One region of the Paenibacillus sp. FSL R7-0204 genome, then DNA from elsewhere that is predicted to be linked to it. Evidence: a T-box and tRNA genes for the amino acid it is inferred to sense, from the RefSeq annotation. Region 1 holds a T-box; the other holds one or more tRNA genes.
The links. The T-box of region 1 lies ahead of pheS (phenylalanine--tRNA ligase subunit alpha). A T-box ahead of a tRNA ligase gene usually reads a tRNA of that ligase, here a tRNA-Phe.
Positions count from the first base shown of each region.

Region 1 (6,495 bases):
AACCGCTGGGACGCTTCTGAGCGCAGACCGAGCTGACGCGAGGTCTTGCGTACCGTTCCGCCATCGAATTTGGCTGATTCCAGAACGATATTAACAGTGTCTGCGGTAACTTCTGTAGACAGTCCGCCCATCACTCCGGCTAGGCCAATTGCGCCTGAGCCGTCGGCAATGACCAGCATCTGCGGCGCAAGCTTGCGCTCTTGGCCGTCAAGGGTAACCAGTCCTTCTCCTTCACGGGCAAACCGTACACCGATGGTTCCGCCCTGGACCTGCCCGCCGTCAAAGGCATGCAGCGGCTGTCCGTATTCCAGCATCACATAGTTGGTAATGTCCACGATATTGTTAATCGGACGTACCCCGGCCGCCATCAGGCGGTTCTGAATCCACAGCGGGGACGGCGCGGTCTTCACCCCGGCAATATAACGCACGGCATAATGACTGCAGAATGCCTCGTCCTCAATCGTAACCGTAATGGAGTCCGCAGCCTTGCCTCCCGTTTCCACGAGCTCTGCCGCCGGATCAGCCAGTTTCAGCTCACGGCCCAGTACCGCGCTTACCTCATAAGCGGCACCGATCATGCTCAGGCAGTCGGAACGGTTCGGCGTCAGGTCGAAATCAAGGATTTCGTCATTCAGTCCGAGCACCTTAAGAATATCCTGGCCTACCTCGGTCTGCTCCGGGAGCACGAGAATGCCCTCCTGCAGCTCTTTGGGCAGCAGCTTGTCGTTCAGGCCCAGCTCTTTGGCCGAGCAGATCATCCCCTGCGACAGCACGCCGCGCAGCTTGGCTTTTTTGATCTCCAGGCCCGGCAGCTTGGCGCCCACCAGCGCGACCGGAACCTTCTGGCCCGCTGCGACATTCTTCGCTCCGCAGACGATCTGCAGATCCTCGCCCTGCCCGGCATCGACGATACAGATATTCAGCTTATCAGCGTCCGGGTGCTTCTCCTTGGATTTCACGTAGCCGGTCACAATCCCGGAAATCCCTTTGTTGCGGCGTTCTACTCCGTCAATCTCGATGCCGGCGGTGGTGATTTTGTCCGCCAGCTCATCAGCGGTCACCCCTTCCAGCGATATATAATCGGCCAGCCAGGCGGTTGATACTTTCATAATCGCACACTTCCTTTTTGTTTCAGATGTATTAATCTCCATGCCGGCCTGCGCCGGGGTGCGGAAGCGGATATAAACAAGCCCACGTCAACTTCGCGCAAAAAAATTCTGCATTGCAGTGTTCCTACAGAGAATATTTGGACTTCCGGCCGCTGTTAGGATTGAATTTCCTGTTTACACTGCTGGCCGCAGTAGAAATCCAATCCTACAGGCGGACGCTACCGCTCCTCCAGTTCCAAAATTCCCCTCCGGTCCTTCAATCGCAGTCATTTAATTAGCACTGCCGTCATCCCTCCGGCTTATCGCTATCCGGCCCGCGCCCCGCGCACGGCCGCCAAATCCCTAAATACCCTTGAACTGCTTCACAAAGCCCATATCATTCGTGTAGAAGTAGCGGATATCATCGATGCCGTATTTCAGCATCGCGATCCGTTCAGCGCCCATGCCGAACGCGAAGCCGCTGTAGACCTCAGGGTCGTAGCCGCCCATCCGCAGCACATTCGGGTGCACCATACCAGCGCCGAGGATCTCCAGCCAGCCGCTCTGCTTGCAGAGCCGGCAGCCTTCGCCGCCGCATTTGAAGCAGCTTACATCCACCTCAACGCTAGGCTCGGTGAACGGGAAGAAGCTTGGGCGCAGGCGGATACCCGCGCTAGGTCCGAACATCTCCTTCATGAACTGCTGCAGGGTCCCCTTCAGGTCGCTCATGCGGATATTGCGTCCGATCACCAGACCTTCAATCTGATGGAACTGGAAGGAGTGAGTCGCATCGTCGTCGTCACGGCGGAACACCTTGCCCGGACAGATGACCTTGACCGGAGTCTCCCCGTTCATCGCCTGCATGGTACGGATCTGAACCGGCGAGGTCTGTGTGCGCATCAGAATGTCTTCCGTAATATAGAAGGAATCCTGCATATCGCGGGCCGGATGGTTCTTCGGAAGGTTAAGCGCCTCGAAGTTGTAATAATCTGTCTCCACTTCCGGTCCTTCCGCAACCTTGTAGCCCATGCCGATGAAAATATCCTCGATCTCCTGAATCACCCGGCTGAGCGGATGAATCCCGCCTTGCGGCATGCCGCGGCCCGGCAGAGTTACATCGACCTTCTCCGCACTGAGGCGGCTCTCTGTCTCCTGCTGCTGGAACAGCTCCTGCTTGGCGCCGATCACCTCTTCAATGGCGCTGCGCACCAGATTGGCCACCTGGCCGATCACCGGACGTTCCTCCGCGCTTAGTCCACCCATACCGCGCAGAACCTCTGTCAGCTCGCCTTTTTTGCCAAGGTATTTGACACGCAGGTCATTCAGAATCTGCGGATCGGATACCGCCTGCAGCTTCGTCAGTGCCTCGGCCTTCAGTGCTTCCAATTTGTCTTTCATGGCTTGTACTGCCCCCTCAAATCTCGTATTGTTCAACAAAAAAAGGCCTTTCCTCCCGGTAAAGGGACGAAAAGACCGTGGTACCACCCTTGTTAGACGGCCGTACGCTTCCCTTAAGAGCAATATTCCCTCTTTCGGTGCGGCAAAGACCTGTCTCACTTTATACAGAAATAACGGTCTGCGGCCGGTCCCCCCTACTAGCGCTCTTCAAGGAGGCCTTGAAGCACATTCAGGGAACTGCTCCGGAGTGAACTTCGGCAGCTCTGCTCTCTTAGAAACGCTCTCAATCTGCGGCGCTTCCTCCCTGTAAGCCAGGCACTGCGTACTCTTCTCCATCATTGCATGTATGCGGATTATAAACTCTACACTTCGATCCTCCGCTTGGGAAGATATGCCCATCTATTATATGCAAAAACAGCCAGTTTGACAAGCCGCGCAAATTCCGCTTATTTTTTATCTACTTTTAAGCTTCCTTTAAGCTTTAGCACGGTTTGAAGGCTTTTTTTTCAGCGGGCATTCAGTCAATGTTGATATTTTGCCTTATGAGATCATTCAAGGAGGAAATTACATGCTTACACGAAAAAAAGCATTTGTTCTGCTGCTGCTCAGCACATTTGCCGCAAGTCAAACCACAGGAAGCCCGGGAACCACGGCCTATGCTGCTTCATCCGGTTCAACGGCTGCCACAGCAGCAATCACGGTCACGGAAGTCTCCACACTTAACGGTCTAAGTGCGCTCAAGCTCAGCACCGCACTTCAGGTGAAACTGAGCCATGTAGGGATTCAGAGCCAAACCGGCGGTAATATTCTCACCTACACGCTCACCTATACCAACACTGCCGGCAGCAGCGTCAATCTGGCAGACTATTTCTCCAAAATTGTAACTGCGGGCGGCAGCATCATCAAGGGAAAACCGGTCAGTGCAGACAATGCTGTCAAGAAAATCCCCGCCAAGCAGAGCACCAGCCTTACATACTATGCGAATATTGGTACTGCCGCTTCCGTCAAAGGACTCAAAATCAACATCTACGGCTGGAATTTCAGTGCCGCTAATTATGAACAGCGTATAGGCACGTTCACGATTCCTTCCTATTATTCTCTGTCCTCGCTTACAGGCGAGACCCGGAAAGTTGAACTCGGCGGCATTACAGCCGGCACCAAAGCCGAATCCGTGCAAATCTACAAATATAACGGCAAAGTCTATGCCAAGGTCGGGCTTAGCCTAACCAATCTGGGTACCAAAGTGCTTACAGATCCGGGCTATACTTTGTACCTGAATTCCTCGGGCGGCTCTGTCTTCACACTTACGCTGGATGAAGGCAGCTCCGAATTCAAGCTTCAGCCTCAGGAGAAGAAGACGCTCTATTATATGACCGAGATTCCCTCCTACATGAACGTCACCCGGATGACGCTGCAGATCGCCAAGCTGGATGAAGGACTCAAGCTGTACTTGCCTGTCTCTTCCTATGCCCTTCCGGCTGCGGTAACCGCAGATTTCACTGTAGCGGCGGGTTATACCAAAAAGGTCTCCATCGACAGCAATAGGGTGGACATGCAGCTGCTGAAGGCAAGTGTGCATGCGGATAACGGGAACGGTGTGTGGAGCTATCAGCTCCGGGTGAAGAATACCGGCAGTACAGCGGTTACTTTGCCTGCTTATGAGCTTAACATCAAGTCGGCGGAAGGCTATAGCTTCCCGGTGACAGCCGCAGCCTTCAACGGCCTGACCCTGAAGCCGCTGGAAGAAAAGCTGATTGAGCTGAGCGCCAGTGTTCCGCTGGAGCTGGCTCAGAATTCGCTGGAGCTGCAAATGATTGCTCCTGCAGCCAGCGCGGATAAGGTAACGCTGCCTGTGGCCTATTTCCGCATCCCTTATGCGCCGGAGAGCCAAATTCATCTCGCTGCCGAGACCAGCGTAACCAATACCTATGGCACCTTCGCTGTCTCTCTGGACTCCCTGCTGCGTCTGCCTTGGGGCAGCGAGGATCTGGTGCAGGCTGTACTAACGATACGCAATGCAACGTCCAGGACCATTACTTTGCCTGCTTTTACCGGAATACTGCTGGTGGATCAGAAGGATCTCAGCTCCTCTTCTCAGACTTATACGGACAACAGCTCTTCGGTCCTTGCCCCTGGTGCCAGCACTCAGATAACGGTTCAAGGCCATATTCCATACACCCTGGATTTCAGACAAGTCAAGCTCATCCTCCAGGAGACCAAGGGTACAGAAGTGTCGCAGTTCCTCTCTCTCAGCACAAGCGACAGTGCCGTTAAGAGTGTTGCTCCGCTGGCTGCAGGGGAAGCCTTCAAGATCTTGGCCACCGGCAAAAAAGCCACCGTGAAGGAACGTTCCACCCTCCTGTATACAGGAACCGGCTCGAACCTGGTGTACAGCGAAGTGGAAATGAACAGCGACGAAGTCCGGCAGGCAGATCTGGCCCGTCTGTACGGGCAGTTCAGGACTGCTGACGGGCAGTATTTTGAAGCAACCGTAAGCCAGTCTGAGCTGCCAACCAGCCCTGAGGGCAAAACTCTGGTTACCTTCTGGGCGAAAGTTCCGGCTGCTCTGGACACCGCAGGTCTTCAGCTGTATATCAGCCAGGCAATTGCGGATGGCAAGCTGACTGCCGCAGGAACGGCTGCGACGGGATACGTGAATACGGCAGCGCTGACACTGACACCGGCAGAGGTTACGCCTTTGACCAATCTGGCTTCTGTCTCCCTCTTCCCTTATACATTGGCTGTTACCAGCTCAACAGGGGAACTCACCAAGGGCGCAAGCAGCATTGCAGTGACGTTCAATTACAATCTCAATCAGGATACTACCTATCAGACAGGCGCTTACCAGCATAAGCTCATCCTTCAGGTTATAGATCCTTATGGACAGTCTCATGAGAAAGCACTGATGCTCGGCACCGACTTGACCCTGGGAACAAACAACTCTTATTCTACGACCCTTACCAGCGCCCTGTTCAAAAATCTGAGCTCCGGCACCTACGCCCTTAAATTCTACGATGAATTCCAGGGAGTACGGACAGAGCTCGCCAGCCAGGCCTATTCCCTTGAGGTTACCGCCAAAGCAACCACCTCTTCCCCCGAAGGAGCTGCACAATGAATAAGAAAAAGATCATCATTATCGCTTCAGCGATAGTCCTCGTTGCTATTGCAGGGATTGCGGGCTATAAGCTCTGGCCGGATCAGAACCGGCAGATCAATGCCGCTCCGCTGAATACGGCAGTTGCCAGTAAGGGGGATATCCTGGTGGGTGTCTCTGGTTCAGGTGCAGTATCGGCGATCAACAGCGAGAGCATCCGTACCAAAGAAGCCGGGAAGGTCGATACGGTCATGGTTAAGAAAGGCGATGTCGTTAAAAAGGGCGCGGTGCTGATCACATTTGTCGCGGGCGATCTGGACGATAAGCTGAAGGAAGCCACGAAGTCACTGGAGAATCTCAAGACAGAGCTTGCGAATAAACAGGAGAGCTACAAGACGCTGGCTATGAATAACGCGACAGAAGAAGAGCTGGAGTCGGCAAAAAAAACCATTGATAAGGCCAATAGCGATATCGTAGACCAGCAGGAATCCATCGCTGCCATCCATGAAGATATGGCTCCGCCTGATCCGCTGACCGCTCCGATCGATGGAACGATCACTGCCGTGAATATTACGGCCGGCGAACAGGCCCAGAATGGTACAGAGCTGTTCACCATGACCGACTACGTGAACCTAAGCGTAACCGTGCAGGTAGACGAGCTGGATATTCCCAAAATCAAGCTGAATCAAGCCTCGGCTATTACACTGGATGCCCTTGAGGACAAGTCTTTTACCGGTAAAGTTATAGATATCGCCAAAGAAGGGACCTCCTCTAATGGTGTCTCCTTGTTCAACGTCACTGTTGGATTAAATGACTCGGAGGGTGTGCTTATCGGCATGTCTGCTGAGGTGGCAATTACGATCGAAGAGAAAAAGGATATTCTGACCGTTCCCATCGAAGCTGTAACGAAGATAA
Region 1 is NZ_JBBOCA010000001.1:5,807,247-5,813,741, forward strand. It holds gene pheT (phenylalanine--tRNA ligase subunit beta) at 1-1,109, opposite strand, end outside; gene pheS (phenylalanine--tRNA ligase subunit alpha) at 1,452-2,486, opposite strand; T-box leader at 2,546-2,834, opposite strand; gene MKX42_RS25390 (hypothetical protein) at 3,055-5,601, shown strand; gene MKX42_RS25395 (efflux RND transporter periplasmic adaptor subunit) at 5,598-6,495, shown strand, end outside.

Region 2 (6,495 bases), 5.7 Mb from region 1:
CTCGGAGATAGCTGGTTCTCCCCGAAATAGCTTTAGGGCTAGCCTCGGTGAATGGAGTGGTGGAGGTAGAGCACTGATTGGGTGCGGGGCCCGCAAGGGTTACCAAGCTCAGTCAAACTCCGAATGCCATTAACTTCTTGCCGGGAGTCAGACAGTGAGTGCTAAGATCCATTGTCAAAAGGGAAACAGCCCAGACCATCAGCTAAGGTCCCCAAGTGTGTGTTAAGTGGGAAAGGATGTGGAGTTGCACAGACAACCAGGATGTTGGCTTAGAAGCAGCCACCATTGAAAGAGTGCGTAATAGCTCACTGGTCGAGTGACTCTGCGCCGAAAATGTAACGGGGCTAAACACACCACCGAAGCTATGGCTAGATGCGTTGCATCTGGGGTAGGGGAGCGTTGTATGTGGGTTGAAGGTGTACCGTAAGGAGCGCTGGACAGCATACAAGTGAGAATGCCGGTATGAGTAACGAAAAGATCAGTGAGAATCTGATCCGCCGAAAGCCCAAGGTTTCCTGAGGAAGGCTCGTCCGCTCAGGGTAAGTCGGGACCTAAGGCGAGGCCGAAAGGCGTAGTCGAAGGACAACAGTTTGAAATTACTGTACCACCGTAATCCGCTATGAGCGATGGGGTGACGCAGGAGGGTAGTGACGCGGACTGATGGATGTCCGTCTAAGCAGTGAGGCTGGTGTGTAGGCAAATCCGCACACCGCACAGGCTGGGCTGTGATGGGGAGCGAAAATTACAGTAGCGAAGGTCATGATCTCACACTGCCAAGAAAAGCCTCTAGTCAGGAGAAGGTGCCCGTACCGCAAACCGACACAGGTAGGCGAGAAGAGAATTCTAAGGCGCGCGGAAGAACTCTCGTTAAGGAACTCGGCAAAATGACCCCGTAACTTCGGGAGAAGGGGTGCCTCGGTAGGGTGAATAGCCCGAGGGGGCCGCAGTGAAAAGGCCCAAGCGACTGTTTAGCAAAAACACAGGTCTGTGCGAAGCCGCAAGGCGAAGTATACGGGCTGACGCCTGCCCGGTGCTGGAAGGTTAAGGGGAGCGGTTAGGAGCAATCCGAAGCTGTGAACCGAAGCCCCAGTAAACGGCGGCCGTAACTATAACGGTCCTAAGGTAGCGAAATTCCTTGTCAGGTAAATTCTGACCCGCACGAATGGCGTAACGACTTGGGCGCTGTCTCAACGAGAGATCCGGTGAAATTTTAATACCTGTGAAGATGCAGGTTACCCGCGACAAGACGGAAAGACCCCATGGAGCTTTACTGCAGCTTGATATTGAATTTGGGTACGATCTGTACAGGATAGGTGGGAGCCGTGGAGGCAGGAGCGCAAGCTTCTGCGGAGGCGCCGTTGGGATACCACCCTGATCGTATCTAGGTTCTAACCTAGTGCCCTCATCGGGTACGGGGACCGTGTCAGGCGGGCAGTTTGACTGGGGCGGTCGCCTCCTAAAGAGTAACGGAGGCGTTCAAAGGTTCCCTCAGAATGGTTGGAAATCATTCGCAGAGTGCAAAGGCATAAGGGAGCTTGACTGCGAGACCTACAAGTCGAGCAGGGACGAAAGTCGGACTTAGTGATCCGGTGGTACCGCATGGAAGGGCCATCGCTCAACGGATAAAAGCTACCCTGGGGATAACAGGCTTATCTCCCCCAAGAGTCCACATCGACGGGGAGGTTTGGCACCTCGATGTCGGCTCATCGCATCCTGGGGCTGAAGTAGGTCCCAAGGGTTGGGCTGTTCGCCCATTAAAGCGGTACGCGAGCTGGGTTCAGAACGTCGTGAGACAGTTCGGTCCCTATCTGTCGTGGGCGCAGGAAATTTGAGAGGAGCTGTCCTTAGTACGAGAGGACCGGGATGGACGTACCGCTGGTGCATCAGTTGTTCCGCCAGGAGCATGGCTGAGTAGCTACGTACGGACGGGATAAGCGCTGAAAGCATCTAAGCGTGAAGCCCCCCTCAAGATGAGATTTCCCAGTATGTAAGACCCCTTGAAGACGACGAGGTAGATAGGTTGGAGGTGGAAGTGCAGCAATGCATGGAGCTGACCAATACTAATCGGTCGAGGGCTTATCCAAAATCTACAACGCAGATTCGTTTCGGATTCAGTTTTCAGGAATTAAATTCCTGTGCGGATTTACATGGCTACCATTAATTTGGAGAGATACCCAAGTGGCTATAAGGGGACCCTCTGCTAAGGGGTTAGACTGCGTAAGCGGTGCGAGGGTTCGAATCCCTCTCTCTCCGCCATTATAAATCCAATACTTGTAGTGTGGCGGCGTAGCTCAGCTGGCTAGAGCGTACGGTTCATACCCGTGAGGTCGGGGGTTCGATCCCCTCTGCCGCTACCATACATACCCGGAGGCTTAGCTCAGCTGGGAGAGCATCTGCCTTACAAGCAGAGGGTCGGGGGTTCGAACCCCTCAGCCTCCACCATTTTTATTCTTTGAAGTTCTAATACCTTACACCGTGCCGGTGTAGCTCAACTGGTAGAGCAACTGACTTGTAATCAGTAGGTTGGGGGTTCAAGTCCTCTCGCCGGCACCATTTTTAAGAGCAAATTGTGGAACCGTGGTGTAGTTGGCCTAACATGCCTGCCTGTCACGCAGGAGATCGCGGGTTCGAATCCCGTCGGTTCCGCCATTTTTTTGTTTTTAGGCTTTTTTTCATGGCTCGGTAGCTCAGTCGGTAGAGCAAAGGACTGAAAATCCTTGTGTCGGGGGTTCGATTCCCTCCCGCGCCACCATATATGGAGGCTTAGCGAAGTGGCCAAACGCATCAGACTGTAAATCTGCTCACGTACGTGTTCGGTGGTTCGAATCCATCAGCCTCCATCCCTTTTTAGGAGCCATTAGCTCAGTTGGTAGAGCACCTGACTTTTAATCAGGGTGTCGAAGGTTCGAGTCCTTCATGGCTCATCTTAAGTCAAACGGTCATCACTTTAGGGTGGTGGCTTTTTTTGTATTTTGATTCATGATTCAAGTATGCTCGTAAGCGCAAATTCCGCATTTTACAGCAAAATATGATAAAATAAGCGAAAAAAGCAAAAGTGGTGGAGAATGGTGATGATGGATAGTGAGGGTTTGCGTCAAAAATTGGAGCAACTCACCGGAAAGAGGACCGGAATCAAGCAGCTGGGCAGGCAGCATTCCGCTTCACTTTTTGGCATAGGTACGGATAAGAATCAGGAACTGCCGGTCATTCATGAGGGTTATCTGTGGCTTCCCCTGTATGAGAATGATGGCCGTGTTACAGCAGTATGGGTGGAGACAGAAGGGCTGTCACCGCTGGAGCTGGAGCTGGTGAATTATGCCGGGCGCAATTTTGCGGCAGCACTTAAGGCAACTGGCTTCAAGGAAGAAGGAGAGATGGAGGCACGGCAGCTTAGCGGATGGCTGAACGCTCAACTGGAGCAGGAGAAGGATGATGCGGAGATCCCGGATGAAATCTCACTGAAGGGCCGGCTGTTCGGGGATATGATTCCCTTCATGCTGGTAAGCGAGAATGTTCATAATCCGCAAATGACGTATCGCTCCTTAATGAAGCTGCTGCGCAGTTATTTCGAGAATGATGTATTGCTGGTTCCCCTGCAGGATAAGGAATGGTTAATTTTAGCCCGTAAGGAACTCCTCACAGGAGGAGATGATAAAGAGGATGAGGAAGAGAGTGCTGAGGATTTGCTGTCACAGACTTCTATGGGGTTGCATGAGTTGATTGCCAGCGAGTGGGTTGGCGTCTTTCATCTCGCGGTCTCTCCTGCCATTATCCCGGTTAAAGGTCTGACAGGAGCAGTAGCCTTGCTGCGGGAGACGATTCTTCTTGGACGCATCTTCCAGGTAGGGGATTATATTCATCTGCCGTGGGAGCTGCACATGGAGCGGCTGGTTAACAGTATTCCGGATGACCGGCGAAGACAGCTACTGGGCCAGATCGGTGATTACACGGCGGTACTGGCGGATAAGGAAATGCTGCTGACGCTGGAGACTTTTTTTGAAATGGACTGCAATGTTAGTGAAACCGCCAAAAAACTGTACATTCACCGTAACACGCTGCTCTACAGGCTGGACAAGATCAAGCAGGAGACGGGGGCCGATGTCCGCAGCTTTGGAGATGCCGCTATTGTGAAGCTTGCTATGTTATTGTATAAAGTGACGAAAAGAAAATAGGTTTTTTGTGAACCTTGCAAATAGCCATGAGGCCGGCTCTGGGGTAAGATAAGTGTACAAGAAAGCGTTTGATTTTCTATTCCAATAATAGACTCGAGGGGGAAATACAATGGCAGGCGTACGTTTAGAGCATATTTTCAAAAAATACCCGGGTTCCGATAAAGCAACAGTAATCGATATCAATCTTGATATTAAAGATAAGGAATTCCTCGTACTGGTTGGTCCTTCCGGTTGCGGTAAATCCACAACCCTTCGTATGATCGCTGGTCTGGAAGAAATCTCTGAAGGTAAAATGTACATTGGTGACCGTGTTGTGAATGACGTTGCTCCTAAAGACCGTGATATCGCGATGGTATTCCAATCCTACGCCTTGTATCCGCACATGAGTGTATATCAGAACATGGCTTTTGGTCTGAAACTGCGCAAAGTGAAGAAAGAAGAAATCGACAAGAAAGTACGCGAAGCAGCAAAAATCCTGGATATCGAGCACTTGCTGGATCGTAAACCTAAGGCACTGTCCGGTGGTCAACGTCAACGTGTCGCTCTAGGCCGCGCTATCGTCCGTGATCCACAAGTCTTCTTGATGGATGAGCCTCTTTCCAACTTGGATGCTAAACTTCGTGGTCAAATGCGTGCTGAAATCACTAAGCTGGTTAAGCGTCTTGAAACCACTTGTATCTATGTAACGCATGACCAGACAGAAGCCATGACGATGGGTGACCGTATCGTAGTTATGTACGATGGTATCATCCAGCAGGCAGCTTCCCCTGAAGAACTGTACAATGAGCCTACGAACCTGTTCGTAGCCGGATTTATCGGTTCCCCTACCATGAACTTTATCAACGGTACTCTTTCCGAATTAAACGGCGCTGTCCGTTTCCGTGCAGAGAACCTTGATGTTGAAGTTCCAGGGGGCAAAGCTACAATCCTGCGTAACAAAGGCTTCATCGGTAAAGATGTAATCATGGGCGTTCGTCCAGAAGACATTCATGAAGAGCCAGTGTTCCTGGAGGCTTCCCCTAACACAATCTTCACTTCGATGGTTGATGTTACGGAAAACCTTGGTCATGAAATGCTCCTCTACTTGAGCGGTCTTGGCAATAACACTGTAATTGCGCGTGTAGATGGACGTTCCACTACCCGTGAAGGCAGCAAGCCTAGATTGGCCATCGACATGAACAAAGTCCACATCTTCGATAAAGAATCGGAACTTAACGTTCTGCTGGGATAAGATCTCTGCAGGGTGAATATAGTTTATAATGAAGAAAGCCGCCTGGTTAGGCGGCTTTTTCTTGTAATGATCATGGTGAAGTGGAACGATAACCGCTGGGGTTAAGATTGCATTCACTGGCATAATCCATTAAGATAGCAGGAGAATTACCTGTAGCTGGAATGGATAAAGATGTAACCGGTATGCGGGGAAGCGGCATAAGCCGCTGGTGACGAAAGGACGGACATATATGGCTAAGAAGGTAAAAGTATCGGAATTGGTGCAGCATTTTCAATTAGAGGTAGTATCCGGACATGAAGGTCTGAAGAGACCGATCACTGTGGATGATTTGAACCGTCCCGGGCTGGAAATGGCCGGTTATTTCGAATATTATCCGGAAGAACGTGTGCAGCTACTAGGCAAAACAGAGCTGGCTTTCTTCTCTATGCTCTCAGAGGAAGAACGGAAAAGCCGGGTACGCGGTATCTGTAACGACAATACCCCGTGTATCGTCATTACCCGTGCGCTGGATGTACCTCAGGAGCTTGTAGACATCAGCAACGAGAAGGGACTTCCTGTACTGCGCAGCTCGATGGCGACGACCATTTTCTCCAGCAGACTGACCAGCTTCCTTGAGGGTAGACTCGCACCGACAGCAACAATTCACGGTGTTCTCTGTGATGTGTATGGAGTAGGGATGCTGATTACAGGCACCAGCGGTATTGGTAAAAGTGAAACCGCGCTGGAACTGGTTAAACGCGGTCATCGCCTGATTGCCGATGATGCGGTGGAAATCCGCCAGACTTCGGATAATCAGCTTCATGGTACCGCACCGGAATTGATCCGTCACCTGCTGGAGATCCGTGGTGTCGGGATTATTAATGTTATGACGCTCTTTGGGGCAGGTGCTATCCGTAATCACAAGCGGATTACCCTGGTGGTCAGACTGGAAGCCTGGCAGCAGGACAAGCAGTATGACCGTCTGGGACTGGATGAGGAGACGACACGGATTATTGATACCGATGTGCCGCTGGTTACCATCCCTGTCCGTCCGGGACGTAACCTCGCTGTCATTATCGAGGTGGCGGCGATGAATTACCGGCTCAAGCAAAT
Region 2 is NZ_JBBOCA010000001.1:61,284-67,778, reverse strand. It holds rRNA gene MKX42_RS00340 (23S ribosomal RNA) at 1-2,084, shown strand, start outside; tRNA gene MKX42_RS00335 (tRNA-Ser) at 2,165-2,256, shown strand; tRNA gene MKX42_RS00330 (tRNA-Met) at 2,281-2,357, shown strand; tRNA gene MKX42_RS00325 (tRNA-Val) at 2,367-2,442, shown strand; tRNA gene MKX42_RS00320 (tRNA-Thr) at 2,478-2,553, shown strand; tRNA gene MKX42_RS00315 (tRNA-Asp) at 2,572-2,649, shown strand; tRNA gene MKX42_RS00310 (tRNA-Phe) at 2,677-2,752, shown strand; tRNA gene MKX42_RS00305 (tRNA-Tyr) at 2,758-2,840, shown strand; tRNA gene MKX42_RS00300 (tRNA-Lys) at 2,852-2,924, shown strand; gene MKX42_RS00295 (PucR family transcriptional regulator) at 3,072-4,172, shown strand; gene MKX42_RS00290 (ABC transporter ATP-binding protein) at 4,282-5,403, shown strand; gene hprK (HPr(Ser) kinase/phosphatase) at 5,633-6,495, shown strand, end outside.
Region 2: it encodes a tRNA-Phe, which carries the amino acid that the T-box ahead of pheS (phenylalanine--tRNA ligase subunit alpha) is inferred to sense. The anticodon was not compared.